One region of the Microbispora sp. NPDC004025 genome, then DNA from elsewhere that is predicted to be linked to it. Evidence: riboswitches for the same ligand, from Rfam matches in the RefSeq annotation. Region 1 holds a riboswitch; each other region holds the start of a gene.

Region 1 (4,203 bases):
TGGAGAGGGTGCGCAGAACCGGCGGGGTGCGCGTCGCGCAGCTCGTACGCGACCTCGGGGTCTCGGACATGACGATCCGCCGCGACCTGGAGGTCCTCGCGGAACGCGGCCTGATCGTCAAGGTGCACGGCGGGGCGACCGCCACCGGCACCGGCTCGACGGAGGAGCCGGGCTTCGCGGCCAAGTCGGTGCGGCAGCAGGCCGAGAAGGAGGCCATCGCCCGCCGGGCGGCCATGCTCGTACGGCCGGGCAGTTCGGTCGCCCTGTCGGCCGGAACCACGACCTGGACGCTCGCCCACCACCTGGTGGACGTGCCCGAACTGACTGTGATCACCAACTCCGTGCAGGTGGCCGACGTCTTCCACCGGGCGGGGCGGCCCGACCAGACCGTGGTGCTGGTGGGAGGCGTGCGCACGCCCTCCGACGCCCTGGTCGGCCCGGTGGCCGTGGCGGCCGTCCGCTCCCTGAACGTCGACACGCTCATGCTCGGTGTGCACGGCATGAGCGTCAGGGCGGGATACACCACGCCCAACCTGCTGGAGGCGGAGACCGACCGCGCTCTCATCGCGGCCGCCCAGCAGCTCGTGGTCCTGGCCGACCACACCAAGTGGGGGACGATCGGCATCAGCACGATCGCCGCCCTCGGCGAGGCCGACGTGGTCGTGAGCGACGTCGGCCTGCCGGATGAGGCGCGCGCCGAGCTGTCGGAGCACGCCGGCGAGCTCCTCCTCGCCGATCCGTCCGGGGAATCCGCACTGGAAACCGCCCTGTGACGCCGAACACCGCACGCCGATAGTTGGAGACCGCTTCGTGAAGCGCACCATCACCCATCTCGCCGACGGCCGCGAGCTCATCTACTTCGACCGGCGCGACGACGCCGACCACAGCGCCACCGACCCCAGGGACCTACCGCCGCGCCCGCTCGCCTCCGAGTTGCGCTACGACCCCCTGATGGACGAGTGGGTGGCCGTCGCCCGGCATCGTCAGACGCGCACCCACCTGCCGTCCGCCCAGGAGTGCCCGCTCTGCCCGGCACATCCCGGCTCGGAGATCCCCTCGCCGTACGAGGTGGCGGTGTTCGAGAACCGGTTCCCGTCGTTCAGCTTCAACACCGGAGCGTACGAGCAGGTGGGCGGCCTGAGCGAGGTGCGGCCGGGGATCGGGCGCTGTGAGGTGGTCTGCTTCACCTCCGACCACAACGCGTCGTTCAGCTCCCTGAGCGACGAGCAGGCCGAGCTGGTCGTCGAGGCGTGGGCCGACCGTACGGCCGAGCTGTCCGCGCTGCCCGGCGTGGAACAGGTCTTCTGCTTCGAGAACCGCGGCGCCGAGATCGGCATCACGCTGCCGCATCCTCACGGGCAGATCTACGCCTATCCGTACGTCACGCCGCGTACGCGCCAGATGCTGGACACCGCCGCCCGTCACCGGGGCGGCAACCTGTTCGCGGACGTCCTGGCCGCCGAGCGGAAGGGCCCCCGGGTGGTGGCCGCCAACGAGCACTGGACGGCCTTCGTCCCGGCCGCCGCGCGGTACCCGTTCGAGGTGCACGTCTACCCGCACCGCCGGGTGCCCGACATCCCCGCCCTGTCGCCCGAGGAACGGGCCGCCTTCGCGCCGCTCTACATCGAGGTGCTGCGCCGCCTCGACGGGCTGTTCGGCGTCGTCATGCCGTACGTCGCCGCCTGGCACCAGGCCCCGGTCACCTACCGGCGCGACCTGGCCTACCTTCACCTCCAGCTCTTCACGATCCGGCGGGCGCCGAACAAGCTGAAGTACCTCGCCGGCTCGGAGTCGGCGATGGGCGCGTTCGTCAACGACGTGCTCCCGGAGGAGGCCGCCCGGATGCTCCGTGAAGTGGTCACGGCTTGATCACCGTAACGGTTGCGACTTGGGTGGCACCTGCGGTTTCTTTACCAGTAGTATCCCGGAGCACCGGCTGTCACAGCCGGTACGCCTAATCCCGGGCGCCTCGCCCGGGAGCCGGGGACCCAACCACGCATCTGGGGTCAAGGCAGCCGCCTGCCCGGGCTCCTCCAGCCCGCACCCGTCAGCTAACCCGGCCGGCATGTGGAGAGGAGTGGGCTCTGCCCCGCGTGTTCCCCCTGGCTGTCGGTGTGCTCGCCTCCGCCGCCCTCGTGTTCGGCGCGGCCGCCCCGGGCGCCGCCGACCCCAAGCCCACGGAGAAGCAGCTCAAGCAGGAGCTGTCGGACCTGCGGAAGAGGATCGACCGCCTGATCGCCGACTACAACGCCAAACGAGTCGCGCTCGCCAAGGCCCGTGTCGAGGAGAAGGCCGCGCGCGGCCGGCTGGCCAAGGCGGAGGCCGATTACGAGGTCGCCAGGGACGCCGTACGGCAGATGGCCGGGCTGCGCTACCAGACGGACAGCTCGATGGCGCTGCCCGACATGAACACCGCCGCGCTGAACTACCAGCTCAAACAGGAGCAGGCCGCCAGGCTCGAGCACTTCGACCAGATCCGCGCCGAGCGGCAACGGGCCGCGGACGCCGCCGAGACGCTCACCGGACAGCTCAAGACGCAGGCCGCCGAGGTCGCCGCACAGCGCGAGGACGCCGAAGACCTCATCGACAAGATCAAGGGCAAGCTCGACGCCCTCATCCCGATCGCCCCGGGCAGACGGGCCGGCGGTTCGTGGGCGCCGGAGCTGCCCGCCGGCTCCGACAACATCACCCCCCGTATGCGGCTCATGCGCACCGAGGTCGACAAGGCCTTCAACCTGCGGTTTCCGGTGGGCTGCTACCGCGCGGAGAACAGCGGCGAGCACCCCCTCGGCCGCGCCTGCGACTTCATGATGAGCTCGGGCGGCGCCATGCCCTCCCCCGAGATGAAGGCGCTCGGCGACAGCCTGGCCGCCTGGGCCATCAAGAACGGGCCGAAGCTGGGCGTGATGTACGTGATCTGGCAGCAGCGCATCTACAACCTCGGCCATCCGGGCTGGCGGACCATGTCCGATCGCGGCGGAGTCACCGCCAACCACTACGACCACGTCCACATCTCGATGTACTGACCTGTCTGGGCGTTCGCGGGGGAGGCCGGCCACCTCGGCGAGCGAGGCGGCCGGGCCGTTCCGGGTCAGGCGGGGATCTGCTTCTCGTGCCAGGTGTAGTAGAGGTAGGTGCTGCCGGGCCCGGTCAGCGTGCCGTAGACCTGCCAGAAGGTGTTGGCGCCGGGCGAGAAGCGGAAGATCTTGTCCCCAGGCCGGTCGTCCACGATCACTCGCTGTGACCCGGTGGGCCCGATCCGGACCTCGATCGTGAACGTCTCGGTGTCGGGGATGTCGAGGCAGACCTCGTGCGTGTACGCCGTCGAACCGGCGATGTTGTAGAGGCGATTGTCCACCGCCGGCGCCTCGACGTTGGTGGGGACGTATTTGTTGACGACATAGGTGTACCCGCCCGTGGAGCAGTCCACTGCGGATGTGTCCGCGGACGCGGGGCCGACGCCGGTGAGCGTGGCGCCGAGAACGCCGCCGGCGACGGCGAGAACGGAGATGGTGCGCTTCATGCCTCTCCTCATCCGTGCGGTGACCCTTCACCCAAGTAGTTGAAGGGTGAATTGATTTTGATCACATCTGCCACATATGCACAAGCCTGAGCAATGAACCGTTCATCTCTGAGTCAAGGCGGTCAGGTTCGGCCTCCACAGTCGATGAACGGCCTGCTTGTGCTCTGCGAGCACCCGCGATCCGGAAGAGAACGTCGTCTTCGCCGTTGACGAGGTTTCATCGATGGACTAACTTCGTCTCTGCGAGAGACGGCACCGCATCACCGTGCCCGCCTCGTCGGCTCCTGCCCACACACCCCGATCGTTCGGAAGGCGATGACGCATGCCCGGAATCGGCGGCGAGACCGCACCTGGATTCGAAGCAGTACGTGAGGCGTTCGCGGCGAACCTGTCCGGCGGGCAGGAGGTCGGGGCCGCGGTCGCCGTCTACCTGCACGGCCGGAAGGTCGTCGACCTGTGGGGCGGGATCGCCGACCCCGGGACGGGCCGCCCCTGGGACCGCGACACCCTGGCGGTCGTGTTCTCCACCACCAAGGGCGTCACCGCCGCCTGCGCGCACCTGCTGGCCGAGCGGGGCGAACTGGACCTGGACGCACCCGTCGCCGGCTACTGGCCGGAGTTCGCGGCGAACGGCAAGGACCGCATCCCGGTGCGCTGGCTGCTCACCCACCAGGCCGGAC
Region 2 (4,203 bases), on a different contig from region 1:
ACAGCTGGCCGACGCGGTCGCCCGGGGGCTGCGGCTGCACGCGATCGCCGTGGACGTGGCCTACGACGGGCGGGAGGCGCTGGAACTGACCGCCTACGTCGACTACGACGTGGTCGTGCTGGACCGCGACCTGCCCGACGTGCACGGGGACGAGGTCTGCCGGGAGCTGATCGGCGCGGGCGGGGCGAGCCGCATCCTCATGCTGACCGCGGCCGGGCGGATCAGAGACCGGGTCGGGGGCCTGTCCCTGGGCGCCGACGATTACCTCGTCAAGCCGTTCGCGTTCGCCGAGCTGGTGGCCCGGGTCCGGGCGCTGGCCCGGCGCTCGTCCCGTGCGGTGCCGCCCGTGCTGGAGCGGGCCGGGATCCGGCTCGACCCCGCCCGCCGTACGGTCGTGCGGGACGGGTGTCAGGTGGCGCTGGGCCGCAGGGAGTTCGACGTGCTGCACGAGCTGATGCGGGCGGGCGGCGACCTGGTCACCTCGGCGCGGCTGCGGGCGAACGTGTGGGACGAGCACTCCGACGCCGGGACGGGCGTGCTGCGCGTCACGATCACCTCGCTGCGCCGCAAGCTGGGCGCCCCTGCCGTGATCGAGAACGTGCCGGGCCGGGGGTACCGGCTGTGACGCGTGCCCTGTTCTTCTGGGGCAGGCTCGGCCTGCGCATGCGGCTCACCCTGCTGTACGGCGGGCTGTTCTTCGTGGCGGGGTCGGTGCTGCTGTGGTTCACCCACCTGCTGACGGCTCGGGCGCTCAACCAGCGGTTCGTGGTGGCGGTGGCGTCGAAGGTGACCGGCGGGGGCACCCCCGACGCCGCTCCGGGCGGCGCGCTGCCCGGCGCCGACATGCTCGCGCAGCGGGTGCGTACCGATGTCGAGCAGGGGGCGGCCGGCGTGCTGAGCGACGTCCTCGGGTCGTCGCTGATCGTCATGATCCTAGTCGGGGCCGTCGCGGTGCTGCTGGGATACCTGGTCGCCGACCGCGCGCTGCGCCCGCTGGAGCGGGTGACCGAGACCGCGCAGCGGCTGTCGGAGAGCACGCTGCACGAGCGGATCGCCCTGAGCGGCCCCCAGGACGAGGTCAAACGGCTCGCGGACACCTTCGACGCGATGCTCGACCGGCTGCACCGGGTGTTCGACGCCCAGCGCCGGTTCATCGCCAACGCCTCCCACGAGCTGCGCACCCCGCTCGCGGTCAACCGTACGGTGCTGGAGGTGTCGCTGGAGGAGCCGGCGGCGTCGGAGGACCTCAAGGCGCTGGCCCGGGCGCTGCTCGGCACCAACGCCCGGCACGAACGGCTCATCGAGGGCCTGCTCATGCTGGCCCAGTCGGAGCAGGAACTCACCGCCCGCAGGCCGGTCGACCTGCGGCAGGTCGTCCGTACGGCGATGGAGCAGATCGACCTGCAGCCGCGCCGCGGGAAGGTGGTCGTCCACGAGGACCTGCGCCGGGCGGTCGCGTACGGCGATCCGCTCCTGCTGGAGCGCTGCCTTATCAACCTGCTGGAGAACGCGATCAAGTACAACGTGCGGGACGGGGAGGTCTGGGTCCGGCTGCGGGAGGACGAGACCGGGGTGAGCGTGACGGTGGAGAACACCGGGCCTGCGGTCCCGCCGTACGAGGTGGACGACCTGTTCGAGCCGTTCCGCCGGCTCGGGGGCGACCGCGTCCGCTCCGCCCGGGGGGCGGGGCTGGGCCTGTCCATCGTCCGGGCCATCGCGGTGGCGCACGGCGGCACGGCGGAGGCGGACGCCCGGCCGGCGGGCGGCCTGACGGTGACCGTACGCCTGCCCGGAGCGGCTCAGAGCTGATCACATCCGGAGTGCCGTACCCACTGTCGCCCGGTCTCTCCCTACTCGAGAGTAAAATCCGAGTTGTTCTAACTTGACCGGTTTGACCTGGTCTATTACCTTTTAGGCAGCTCAGGGCGCACTTGCTCATTCAATGGTCAAGAAGCCCTCCTCAGACCGACGCGGCCGGCCGATCCCGGCTTGCCGCCCGGCCGCCGAGTCCGCGTCCGCGCGGAGCCGGGGACCCACCTCTCCTGGGGTGAATCGGCATGCCTGCCGTAGGGCGCCTTCCAGCCCGAACCCGTCAGCTAACCCGGTAGGCGGCATGGAAGTAAGGGAGTCCGCCCCACCATGCACGTCCTCAACACCTGCGTCCGCGCCGCCCTCGCGAGCACCGCCCTCGCCTCGGCCGTGCTTGTCGCGGCACCGGCCGCGCACGCCGACAACCCCGCCACCGGCAAGGGCCCGGCGGCCGCGCAGTCCATGGCCGAGATCGCCAAGACCCTGCCCAAGGTCAGCGCCACCGACGTGCTGAACCTGGCCAAGAGCCAGGTCGGGATCAGTGAGAACGCCTACGGCGGCGGGACGAAGTTCCAGCAGTGGTACATGACCACTCCCCGCGCCCAGGAGACCCTCGCCCGCGACGGAGGCACCCTGAAGGGCTACCTGAACGCGCCCTGGTGTGACATGTTCGTCTCCTGGGTCGGCCACCAGCTCGGCATCGGGCCGGTCATGGGCTCCGACGCCTACACCGTCGAGCACGCCAACTGGTTCGCCGACCACGGCCGCTGGGGCCGGACGCCCAAGCCGGGCGCGGTGGTGTTCTTCAACTGGAACGGCAGCAAGAACATCGACGACGTCGTGCACGTCGGCTTCGTCGTCAAGGACAACGGCGACGGCACCATCCGGACCATCGAGGGCAACACCGGCAACGGCGCCGTCGAGACCCGCACCCGTAACACCTGGCAGGTGGTCGGGTACGGCTACCCGATGTACCCGGGCGAAGCGACCGCCGCCGCCTGACGGCCGACGCCCCGAAGCGCGCCGGTCATCCCGGCGCGCTTCGCCGTACCTCCCGCCGCCGCGGGCGTCCGGCGCGAACGCTCACGTCGTCGGCCGCTCACGCGGCGCGTCCGGCCTGGGGGCCACGCGCTCGAGCTTGGTCCAGCCGGTCCAGCCCCGCTGCCTCAGCAGCTCGATCAGCCGACGCGCCGGCGGCACGGTGTCGAACGCCAGCGTGTCCATGAGCGTGACGAGCGGTGACTCGATGTCGGTGTCGTCGACATAGTCCTCGCCGCGCTCGTCGGCCATCCGCGTGATGTAAGCGGCCAGCTCGTCGGCCAGCTCGACCAGCCGCGGGTCGTCGTCGGCTCGGTCGAGAGCCTGACTCAGGGTGAGGTAGAAGCCGGCGAGCAGCGGGTCACCGATCTGCTCACGCTTGCGCGCCATCCACTCCGCGACTCGCGCGGGTGAGTGCGCGGCCAGCGGGATCCAGCCGTCACGCTCGGCCTGGACGATCCGCTCGTCGACGCCGAGCGCCCGCAGCCGGTCGAGATACTCGACCACCTCCGAGGGGAGCGCCAGGCCGTCCCCGGAGGCGAGCCGGGCGATCCGCTCGCGATGCCGTTGCCGCTCCCGGATCTCCGCTCGCAGGCGCCCGTCGATCTCCGCGACCGCCGCGGCGAACTCCTCCTCACCGGCCCGCAGCAGCTCCCGCACCCGCGCCAGCGGAACCCCGGCCTCGGCGAGGGTCCGGATTCTGATCAGCTCGATCACGGCGCCGGCGTCGTATCTGCGGTAGCCGGAGGGGTCGCGCTCCGGCTCCGGCAGCAGTCCCTTGGCGTGGTAGTGACGCACCGCGCGCACCGTCACTCCGGCGTAGGACGCCAGCTCGCCGATGGTCAGCATCAGACCGGTCTCCAGGAGTCGCTCACGATGTCGCCTGGCCGGGTGGGCCTTCCGTACCACGAATGATCTGGGCGATCCGCGGGGCATGGGTGAAGACCAGCCGATGGTCGGCGTCGAGCCATGTGGTGGTGACGTGCGGGTGCTCTCGGACAAGCCGCTCGACGCCTGCACGCCAGATCCGGTTGAACCGCGGCGCGTGCCCTTCGCCGCTCTCGCCGGCCATCGAGGTCGACATGATCATTGTGATGGGCCGGTCGATCTCTTCGTATCGGTCGAGGATCTCGGACCGAATCACGTCGATCTCGAGGTTCAGGTCGACAATCTCCCGGGCGGTGAGCGACACCTGACGGGCAGTGCCCCGCTCGGCCTCCTGCCGCGCCGACAGATCCTCCCACATGGCGCGGAACTCCGGCAGGACGGCCTCGGTGATGAACGGTTCGGACACCGGGTTCGCCCCGTCGATGAGCACGAGCTCGGCGACGGCGCCGGGATGCTCGGAGGCGTAGT
Region 3 (4,203 bases), on a different contig from region 1:
CGTGAGCTGGGTGCTGCCGGTGCTGGGCGCCTGGACGATCATCGCGCCGTGGGTGATCCGCGGACAGCCGGCCACCACCGCGACCATCTGGGACAACGTGGTCACCGGGGCGATCATCTTCCTGTTCGGCCTCGGCGCGCTGGCGTTCGCGGCCAACTACCGGCAGCACGAGCGCGGCGGCCGGCGACGGGGAGTCGGCGCACCGGGCGGCCAGTGGTAGCCGCGAACGAGGCCAGGCCGCGTACCCGTCCCTGACGTCGTCGGGCCCGCGTACGCGTCCTGGCCGGCCGCGCGAAAGGGGCGGGGGATAAGCGGTTGCGGCCGTGCGCGGACGCGTGGGAGAGTGCGACCGCTTCACAGCACGCGTACAGACGAAGGACTGAGGCCATGGCTTCGGCGACCCGCAGCGGCCGCCGTCGGCACTGAGCGGTCCGCCACCCGGCGGCACCGGCGCGGGCAGTGCCGTCACCGTTTCACGGCGGCCCGACGCCGCGGTGCTCCGCGCACCGTCCGCGTCCCCCGATGGGGACGGCCCCCCGCGCGGCTCATCGCCCGCTCGACGTGGCGGGAGCGCGCTCCACTTCGTCATCGACGTGAGGTTCAATCACCGTGGACATCGATGTCCAGAGCTTTGCCGTGGCCAACCTTCGCCGCCGCCCCGAGGTCGTCGAGACCGGCGGCTTCGTCGTCGGGATCGATCCCGACACCCGCAGCCCGCACGTCAACTACGCAACCCCCCTGCCCGGAGCCCGGCCGTCCGCGCGGGACGTCGCGGCGCTGGTCGGGGCGTTCCGCGATCGCGGGCTCAAGCCCCGGCTCGAGTTCGCGCCGGACGCCGCGCCCGGCGTGGAGCCGGCGCTCGCCCGGGCGGGCTTCGGCGTGGAGGCGGTGCACGACTACCTCGTCTGCACCCCGGACACGCTGACGCCGCGAAGGGACGGCGGTCCCCTGGTGGAGACGCCGGTCGCGGACCAGGACTACCTGTCGATCGACGCCGCTCTGTCCGAGGCGTTCGGCGCCGAGTTCGCCGCCTCACCGGAGGGCGCGGCCCGGCTGCGCCGCCTGCAGGAGAGCGGCGGGGCGGTGCGGTTCGTCCGGGCGCGGGACGGCGGGTGCGCCGGCGCGGCCACCTGCTCCGCCCCCGCCGTCGGCACGTCGGAACTCGCCGGTGTCGGCACGCGCCCGGCCTTCCGCGGCCGGGGCGTCGCCGCCGCGGTCACCGCCGCGCTGACCGCCGAGATGTTCACCCGTGGCGCGCGGTCGGTGTGGCTCGAGTACGGCGGCGAGGGGTCGCGGCGCGTCTACGAACGCGTCGGCTACCGGCCGTCGGGCACCCGCCTGTACATGTCGCTCGCGGAGTGACCCGTCCGGGACCGGTCGCCGGCCAGGGATCGTCCGGCCGGCGGCGGGTGCCGTACGGCTGTGTGGCGTATCTCACCGAGGACGGGCCGCGACCGCGAGGACCAGCGGAAGTGTCGCGCGGCGGCGGCCCGAATCGGGTCATTTGCCGGTTTTTGGACCGTGTCTTACTTGTTATCTACTATGCTTCCCGTGTCGCGCCGGTGTGCGGTCCTCAACCCGAGGACGACCGGCGACCGCCGAATCCCGGACGTCATCCATCCCGGGAACCGGGGACCCATGTCTCTCGGGGTGAATCCGGACCATCCGGTAGGGCTACTCCTGGCCCGAACCCGTCAGCTAACCCGGTAGGCGGCCAAGGAGAGGAGAGCGCGTGGAGTGTCGGCTCCACCTGCCGATCCGGTCCGCGTCGCATCGACGGACCGCTTGCCCGCCCTGGAACGTCTCCAGGCTTCCGGGGTGATGGCGCGCCCGTGACGGGCTGCCACATCTCCCGTTTCTGATTCCGCCCCGCCGGAGGGCCGTGCCCTCGTACGGCCATGCCGTCGTGCCGTCACGCCCGGTGGGCCGGTTCGTCATGTCTTAAAGCGCGCCATGAGGAGCCTCCGATTTCCAGCGATCCCATAGCTCGGCAACTGCTCGACGCCGTCCGCCCGGAACTGGGCTACCGCGAACGAGCGGGAAAACATACGAAGTTCGGCGAGTGGTACGCCGACAACGTGGCCAAGGACCCCGACTTCAAGACCGCCCCCTGGTGCGACATGTTCGTCTCCTGGGCGGCGAACCGGGCCGGGGTGCAGGACCACGTCGGCGAGTTCGCGCTGACCACGCGGCATGCCAAGTGGTTCAAGAAGCAGCACGCCTGGAGCGACAAGCCCGAGCCGGGCGCGGTGGTCTTCTTCGACTGGTCGGGAACCAAGAACGTCCGCGACATCGACCACGTCGGCGTGGTCGAGAAGGTCGTGGGCGGGAAGGTCCACACGATCGAGGGCAACGTCGACGGCGTCTGGCTGAAGCGCAAGGTGCGCGACAAGAACAAGATCGTCGGGTACGGCCTGCCGCGCAAGGTCAAGCCGACGCCGAAGGCGACGGTGACGGTCCAGCCCGTGGCCGCGGTGAACGCGAGCGTCCAGGGTCCGGCCGGGCCCACCACCAGGAACATGGCGGCGCAACAGGGGCAGTCTCCCGACGTCGTGTGGTCGCCGGGCGACGCCGTCCTGCCGGCCGGTCTGCTCTTCGCGGTGGTCTCCACCGCCGTGACCGGGCTCCGGTTCAGGGCCGCGGCGGCGCCCTCCGTCGGACGGCACCGCAGGCGCCGCACCCGCTGACCTCCGCCGGCCGCGTCCCGGACGAGCGGGCCGTCACTGCTGGAGGAGGCGCTTCATCTCCGTGATCTCGGCCGACTGGCCGGAGACGACGGACGCCGCCATCCGCCGGGCCGGCTCGTACGCTCCGCCGCGCAGTTCGTCCCTGGCCATGCTGACGGCGCCCTCGTGGTGCCGGATCATCATGGTGAGGAAGGCCCGGTCGAAGGCCCGCCCGGACAGTCCCTCGAGGCGCCGCATGTCCTCGGGGGACATCATGCCGGGCATGGCGTGGTGGGCCGGCGCGGCGCTCTCGTCGGGCGCCCGCTCGCCCCAGGCGGTGAGCCAGCCGCTCATCGTGCGGATCTCGGCAGCCTGGGCGGCCTCGATCCGCTCGGCGAGCCGCCTGACCCGGGCGTCGGCCGCCCGGCTGCCGGCCAGCTTCGACATCTCCACCGCCTGACGATGGTGCGGGATCATCATCCGGGCGAACATGACGTCCTGCTCGTTGTGGCCGGCCGCCGGCGTCGTGGCGGCCGGGGCGGCGGCCAGTGTGGCGGCCGGGGCGGCGGCCAGTGCGGCGGGCGGGGCCGGCGTGCCGGCGAAGGCCGCGGTGCCGTACCCGCCCGTGCCGCTCAGCAGAGCGGCCGCCAGCAGGGCCGAGGGCAGTACGCGTCCGCTCATCGCAACCACCTCCGTATTCGTCCGGACACGGCGACCGGGCCGGAACGGGGCGACGGCCCGGCCCGCGGTGGCGGCCCGACCCGCCGTGGCACGCCGGAAGCCGCGGGGCCTGCCGCCCGCGAAACCTCCGCCGTGCCCGGACGCGACGCCCCCGCCGTCCGCCCCGGGAGACGTGCCCGGCCGGATGCCGATCATGCCTCCCGGGCCTCCTGGCGGTCGCGGGGGCCACGCGGTCCCCTCGGAAGGCGGCGGGTCAGCACTGGCCGTCGGCGAGCACCCAGTGATCCGGGCCGGTCTGCCGGAGCGCGTGGACGGTGAACGTGTTCCACAGGCCCATCGCGTCGTTCGACCCCTTGGCGTAGGTGTGGCCGCCGGACTGGTAGGCCCGTCCCGCCGTGGTGTGGGCGTAGTTGCTCGCCCGTACGCACGTCCCGGCCGGCGTGCCGCCGGGCGAGGGGCTGGGGCTGGCACTGGGACTGGGACTGGGACTGGGGCTGGGCTGGGCGCCGCCGTCCAGGCCGAAGAACCGGGCGTCGTGGTAGGCCGAGCAGATCGTGTCGAGGAAGTACGCCGCGGTGGCGCCGCACTGGTCGGGGGCGCCGCCGGGATCGACGGGGAGGCCGTGACCCATGCCGCCGATCTCGTAGAGGCGGACGTCGTCGTCGCCGTACACGGTGAGCGTGGCGCCGCCGGTGAGCGACCGTGTGGCGGTGGGGGCGGGGGAGACGCCCCGCACGTTCGCCCACTGGTCGCGCAGCTGCCTCCCGTTGGCGGGGACGACCGTGTAGTCCGCCTGGCCCTGCCAGACGGCCACCCGGGGATACGGCCCCGCGTAGCCGGGATAGGCGTTCCGGAC
Region 4 (4,203 bases), on a different contig from region 1:
CTCCCGGTGCCGCTGGAACTGGTCGAGCAGCGCACGGTCGGCCCGACCCTCGGCGCCGACGCCATCGCGGCGAGCGCCAAGGCCGGCATCGTCGGGGTGATCCTGACCGCGCTGTTCATCGGCGTCGTCTACCGCCTGGTGGGCGTGCTGGCCGCGGTCGCGCTCGCCTGCTACGGCCTGATCTCGTACGCCGGGCTCGTGGCCATGGGGGCCACGCTCACACTGCCCGGCCTGGCCGGGTTCGTCCTGGCGATCGGCATGGCGGTGGACGCCAACGTGCTGGTCTTCGAACGGGCCAGGGAGGAGTACGGCGAGGCGCCCCGCCGAGGCCTCAAGGCGGCCCTCGAACGCGGCTTCAAGAACGCCTGGAGCGCGATCGCCGACTCCAACATCACCACCCTGCTCGCCGCCGGGTTGCTGTTCTGGCTGGCCTCGGGCCCGGTGAAGGGCTTCGGCGTGACCCTGGCCATCGGCGTGCTGGCCTCGCTGGTCTCGGCCATGCTGATCACCCGGGTGCTCGCCACCGCCCTGATCGGCAGGATCGGCCCCCGGGCGTCCGGCATCGGCTCGATCGGCCGGGTCAGGACCTGGCTGACCCGGCGCGACCCGGATCTGATGCGGGGCAGGCGGCTGTGGCTCGCCGTCGCGGCCGGGCTGCTCGTGCTCGCCGGGGCGGGGCTGGTCACCCGCGGCCTGAACTACGGCGTCGAGTTCACCGGCGGCCGGATCGTGGAGTTCGGCACGAGCAGGCCGGTCGACGTCACGGCGGCCAGGCAGGCGGTGGCGGACGCCGGGTTCCCCTCGGCCGTCGTGCAACGGTCGGACGACGCGATCTCGGTGCGCACCGGGCAGATCAGCGCGGACGACGTGGTCCGCGTGGAGGAGGCGCTGGACCGGAGCGTGGGCGAGGTCACCAAGCAGCGTGACGAGCTCATCGGGCCGAGCCTGGGCGAGGAACTGCGCCGCAACGCGCTCATCGCGCTCGCCGTCGCGCTCGCCGCGCAGCTCGCCTACCTGGCGTTCCGGTTCCGGTGGACGTTCGGCACGGCGGCCGTGGCGGCGCTGTTCGTGGACGCGGCCGTCGTCGTCGGCACGTTCGCCTGGCTGAGCAAGCCGATCGACGGGGTGTTCCTGGCCGCGATGCTGACGATCATCGGTTACTCGGTCAACGACAAGGTCGTGCTGTTCGACCGGGTGCGCGAGCTGTGGCCGATGCGGCGCGGCGAGCCGTTCGGCCGGGTGGTGAACGCCGCGATCCTGCAGACCGCACCCCGCACGGTGAACACCGGGCTCGGGGCGCTGTTCATCCTGGCGGCTCTGGCGGTGTTCGGCGGAGACTCGCTGCGGGACTTCGCCGTCGCCCTGCTGATCGGCATCGTCGTGGGCACGCTGTCGTCGTCGTTCGTGGCCGGGCCGGTGGCGATCGCGCTGGAGCGGCGCTCCAGCCAGCCGCCGCCGGCTCCCGCCGCACCGCGGGTCAAGCCCGCGCGGCGCGACGGCTCCGGCGCGGTGGTCTGAGCCGGAACGGCCCCCGGGGGCGGGCGTCCCGCCCCGGGGGCCGTGCGGCTGGGTCGTGCGGCTGGGTCGTGCGGCTACTGGCGGCCGAGCGCGCGCAACTGGGCGGGCGTCAGCGCGGAGACGTTCTGGTCGATGGGCGAGTCGGTGTACTGGTGGATCGCCCAGGCCTTCCAGTCGGCGGGCGGCGTGATGTCGCCCGGAGCCTTGCTGTAGTGGGCCACCCAGAGCGGGTAGTCGCCGAGGCCGCGGCCGTACTTGTCGGCGAAGTTCCAGCCGCTGTAGAACATCGGCTTCGTCCCGGTCTTGGCCGTCACGTACTCCAGCCAGGCCTTGGCCCACTCGTTGACGTGCTCGACCGACTGGCCGTCGCTGGTCTCCAGGTCGAGCACCAGGATGTCGCCGGGCTTGCCCGGCTGCGAGCTCACCACGTCGAGGAAGTGGTCGGCCTCGGCGATGGGGTCGTTCTTGGGATGACCGTAGTGGTAGACGCCGCGGACGATGCCCTTCTTGTCCAGCTCACGCCAGTGCCGGGGGAAGGACGAGTCGACCCAGGACGTGCCCTCGGTCGCCTTGATGAAGCCGAACTGCGCGCGGCTGTTCATCCAGTCGTGGTCGGCCTCGTAGCCGGAGACGTCCTGGCCGTACGTGTGCGGGTTGGCGTAGGCCGGGCCGGGCAGGGCGACGGCCGCCGTGACGCCGGCCGTGGCGGCCGAGACCGCGAGGGTCGCCGCCGCGAGGGCGGAGCGCAGGCGCCGGCCGGAGGGCCGGCGATCGAGGGAGAGGCGGTGGGTGGACATGTCGGGGCTGACTCCTTGCTTCCATGCCGCCTACCGGGTTAGCTGACGGGTTCGGGCAGGAAGTGCCCTACGGGCGCATCTGGGGCTGCTCCCGATTCACCCCGAAGAGAAGTGGGTCCCCGGCTCCGCTGATCGCGGATTCGGCGGCCGCACGGTCACGGGACCGCGCGGACCGGGCAACGACACGGCAAGGGATGCGGCGCCGGAGGGCGGTCGCTACCCCAAACCGTGTGCCCTAAAGGTACACACACCATCAGATTGGTGTAAACGGGACAAAACACGTCTTTACCTGCGGCGACAGGCGAGGTAAGGATCACCGATACTGACGGTTAGTATTCATCGCCTCACGGATTGTGAAAGAGTCCGTCTCCGGAGAGATCACTCTCCTCCCTCCCCCCCGCACCAGGGCCGGGGACGGCGGCGAACGACGGAAGTGACCATGTACTCCTTCTCGAGGCGGGCGATGTGAGAGGCGTGCCTCATCACGTGGCGTGCGTGATGGACGGGAACGGGCGGTGGGCCGCGCAGCGGTCGCTGTCCCGCATCGAGGGGCATCGGGCGGCGGAGGCCGCCGTGATCGATGTCATCGAGGCGGCCCACACCGCCGGCGTCGGGTGGTTGAGCCTGTACGCCTTCTCCACGGAGAACTGGCGGCGCCCGGCCGCCGAGGTCGACGACCTGCTCCGGCTGGTTCGCCGCGCCATCCGCAAACACGCCTTGTCTTTGCACACACGCGGGATCCGCTGCCGGTTCCTCGGCGTCGCCGATCCGCGGATCCCGCCCGCGCTGGCCCGTGACATCGCCGATCTGACGGCGCTGACCCGCGACAACCGGCGGATGACGTTGACGGTGGCGTTCGACCACGGCGGCCGCCGCGACATCGTCGAGGCCGCCCGGTCGCTGATCCGCGACGGGGTGCCGCCCGAGCAGGTCACCGAGGAAAGCTTCGCCCGCCGTCTGCCCCACCCCGACATGCCGGAGGTGGACCTGGTCATCCGCACCTCCGGAGAACAGCGGATATCCAACTTCATGCTGTGGCAGGTGGCCTACGCCGAATGGGTCTTCCCCCGGGTGCTGTGGCCGGACTTCCGCGCCGGGCACTTCTGGGAATGCCTGGAGACCTACCGGCGGCGCGACCGCCGGTTCGGCGGGGTACAGGAACCGGCCCTGACAGGAAAGGAATGTCGATGAGCGACGCCGCACCCGCCGGAGCCGACGCCGATCCGCTCGGCCCGGGATCGATGCTCCACCGGTTGACCCGCCAGACACGCTGGGGGCTGGTGGCGACCCGGGCCATCGTCCTGGAGGCCGCGCACCCGCAGATCGGCGCCGCGCTGATCGCCAACTCGACCTTCGTCGCGCACCCGTGGCGGCGCCTGCGCAACACCGTGCTCAGCGCGCAGCGGATGGTCGACCCCGACATCCGGGTGCGCCAGCGGGAGGCGGCCCGGCTCAACCGCCTGCACGCGCGCATCACCGGCACCGACGCCGAGAACCGCCCGTTCAACGCCGCCGATCCCGAGGCACGCGCCTGGGTGGTGGCGACGCTGTTCGAATCCGCGGTCACCATTGGCCGGCTGAGCGGCGAGTCCCTCGACGGCCCCGCCCTGGACCGGCTGTACGCCGAGTTCCAGGCGTTCCTCGCACTGATGGACCCCTACGGCGGCAAGCTTCCGCCCACGGTGCGGGAGTTCTGGCGCTACTACTCGACCGTCGTCGAGGAGCGGCTGGAGAACACCGAAGCGGTCCACGTCGTCCTCGACCGCCTGTTCGCGCAGGTACCCGCGCCCCCTCTGCTCCGCGACCGGCCCGCCGTGTGGGCGGCGGGCAGGGCCATCGCCGGGCCGACGGCCAGCGCGATCATCGTGGCGACGCTGCCCGAGTCGCT

What was found. Region 1 has a riboswitch for cyclic di-AMP ahead of ACWEQG_RS37770 (coiled-coil domain-containing protein). Riboswitches for the same ligand answer to the same signal wherever they lie in the genome.
Region 2: another riboswitch for cyclic di-AMP. It lies ahead of ACWEQG_RS26860 (CHAP domain-containing protein); the one in region 1 lies ahead of ACWEQG_RS37770 (coiled-coil domain-containing protein).
Region 3: another riboswitch for cyclic di-AMP. It lies ahead of ACWEQG_RS04960 (CHAP domain-containing protein); the one in region 1 lies ahead of ACWEQG_RS37770 (coiled-coil domain-containing protein).
Region 4: another riboswitch for cyclic di-AMP. It lies ahead of ACWEQG_RS23175 (glycoside hydrolase family 25 protein); the one in region 1 lies ahead of ACWEQG_RS37770 (coiled-coil domain-containing protein).

The regions. Positions count from the first base shown of each region.
Region 1 covers NZ_JBSGHN010000026.1:17,040-21,242, forward strand. The annotation lists gene ACWEQG_RS37760 (DeoR/GlpR family DNA-binding transcription regulator) at 1-773, shown strand, start outside; gene galT (galactose-1-phosphate uridylyltransferase) at 811-1,869, shown strand; cyclic di-AMP (ydaO/yuaA leader) riboswitch at 1,942-2,080, shown strand; gene ACWEQG_RS37770 (coiled-coil domain-containing protein) at 2,094-3,026, shown strand; gene ACWEQG_RS37775 (hypothetical protein) at 3,092-3,523, opposite strand; gene ACWEQG_RS37780 (serine hydrolase domain-containing protein) at 3,846-4,203, shown strand, end outside.
Region 2 covers NZ_JBSGHN010000012.1:91,361-95,563, reverse strand. The annotation lists gene ACWEQG_RS26870 (response regulator transcription factor) at 1-625, shown strand, start outside; gene ACWEQG_RS26865 (sensor histidine kinase) at 622-1,809, shown strand; cyclic di-AMP (ydaO/yuaA leader) riboswitch at 1,992-2,125, shown strand; gene ACWEQG_RS26860 (CHAP domain-containing protein) at 2,140-2,811, shown strand; gene ACWEQG_RS26855 (MerR family transcriptional regulator) at 2,893-3,696, opposite strand; gene ACWEQG_RS26850 (alpha/beta fold hydrolase) at 3,719-4,203, opposite strand, start outside.
Region 3 covers NZ_JBSGHN010000002.1:114,289-118,491, reverse strand. The annotation lists gene ACWEQG_RS04970 (SPW repeat protein) at 1-220, shown strand, start outside; gene ACWEQG_RS04965 (GNAT family N-acetyltransferase) at 610-1,362, shown strand; cyclic di-AMP (ydaO/yuaA leader) riboswitch at 1,587-1,729, shown strand; gene ACWEQG_RS04960 (CHAP domain-containing protein) at 2,079-2,687, shown strand; gene ACWEQG_RS04955 (DUF305 domain-containing protein) at 2,721-3,347, opposite strand; gene ACWEQG_RS04950 (extracellular catalytic domain type 1 short-chain-length polyhydroxyalkanoate depolymerase) at 3,601-4,203, opposite strand, start outside.
Region 4 covers NZ_JBSGHN010000009.1:226,581-230,783, reverse strand. The annotation lists gene secD (protein translocase subunit SecD) at 1-1,518, shown strand, start outside; gene ACWEQG_RS23175 (glycoside hydrolase family 25 protein) at 1,593-2,315, opposite strand; cyclic di-AMP (ydaO/yuaA leader) riboswitch at 2,328-2,471, opposite strand; gene uppS (polyprenyl diphosphate synthase) at 2,790-3,506, shown strand; gene ACWEQG_RS23165 (oxygenase MpaB family protein) at 3,503-4,203, shown strand, end outside.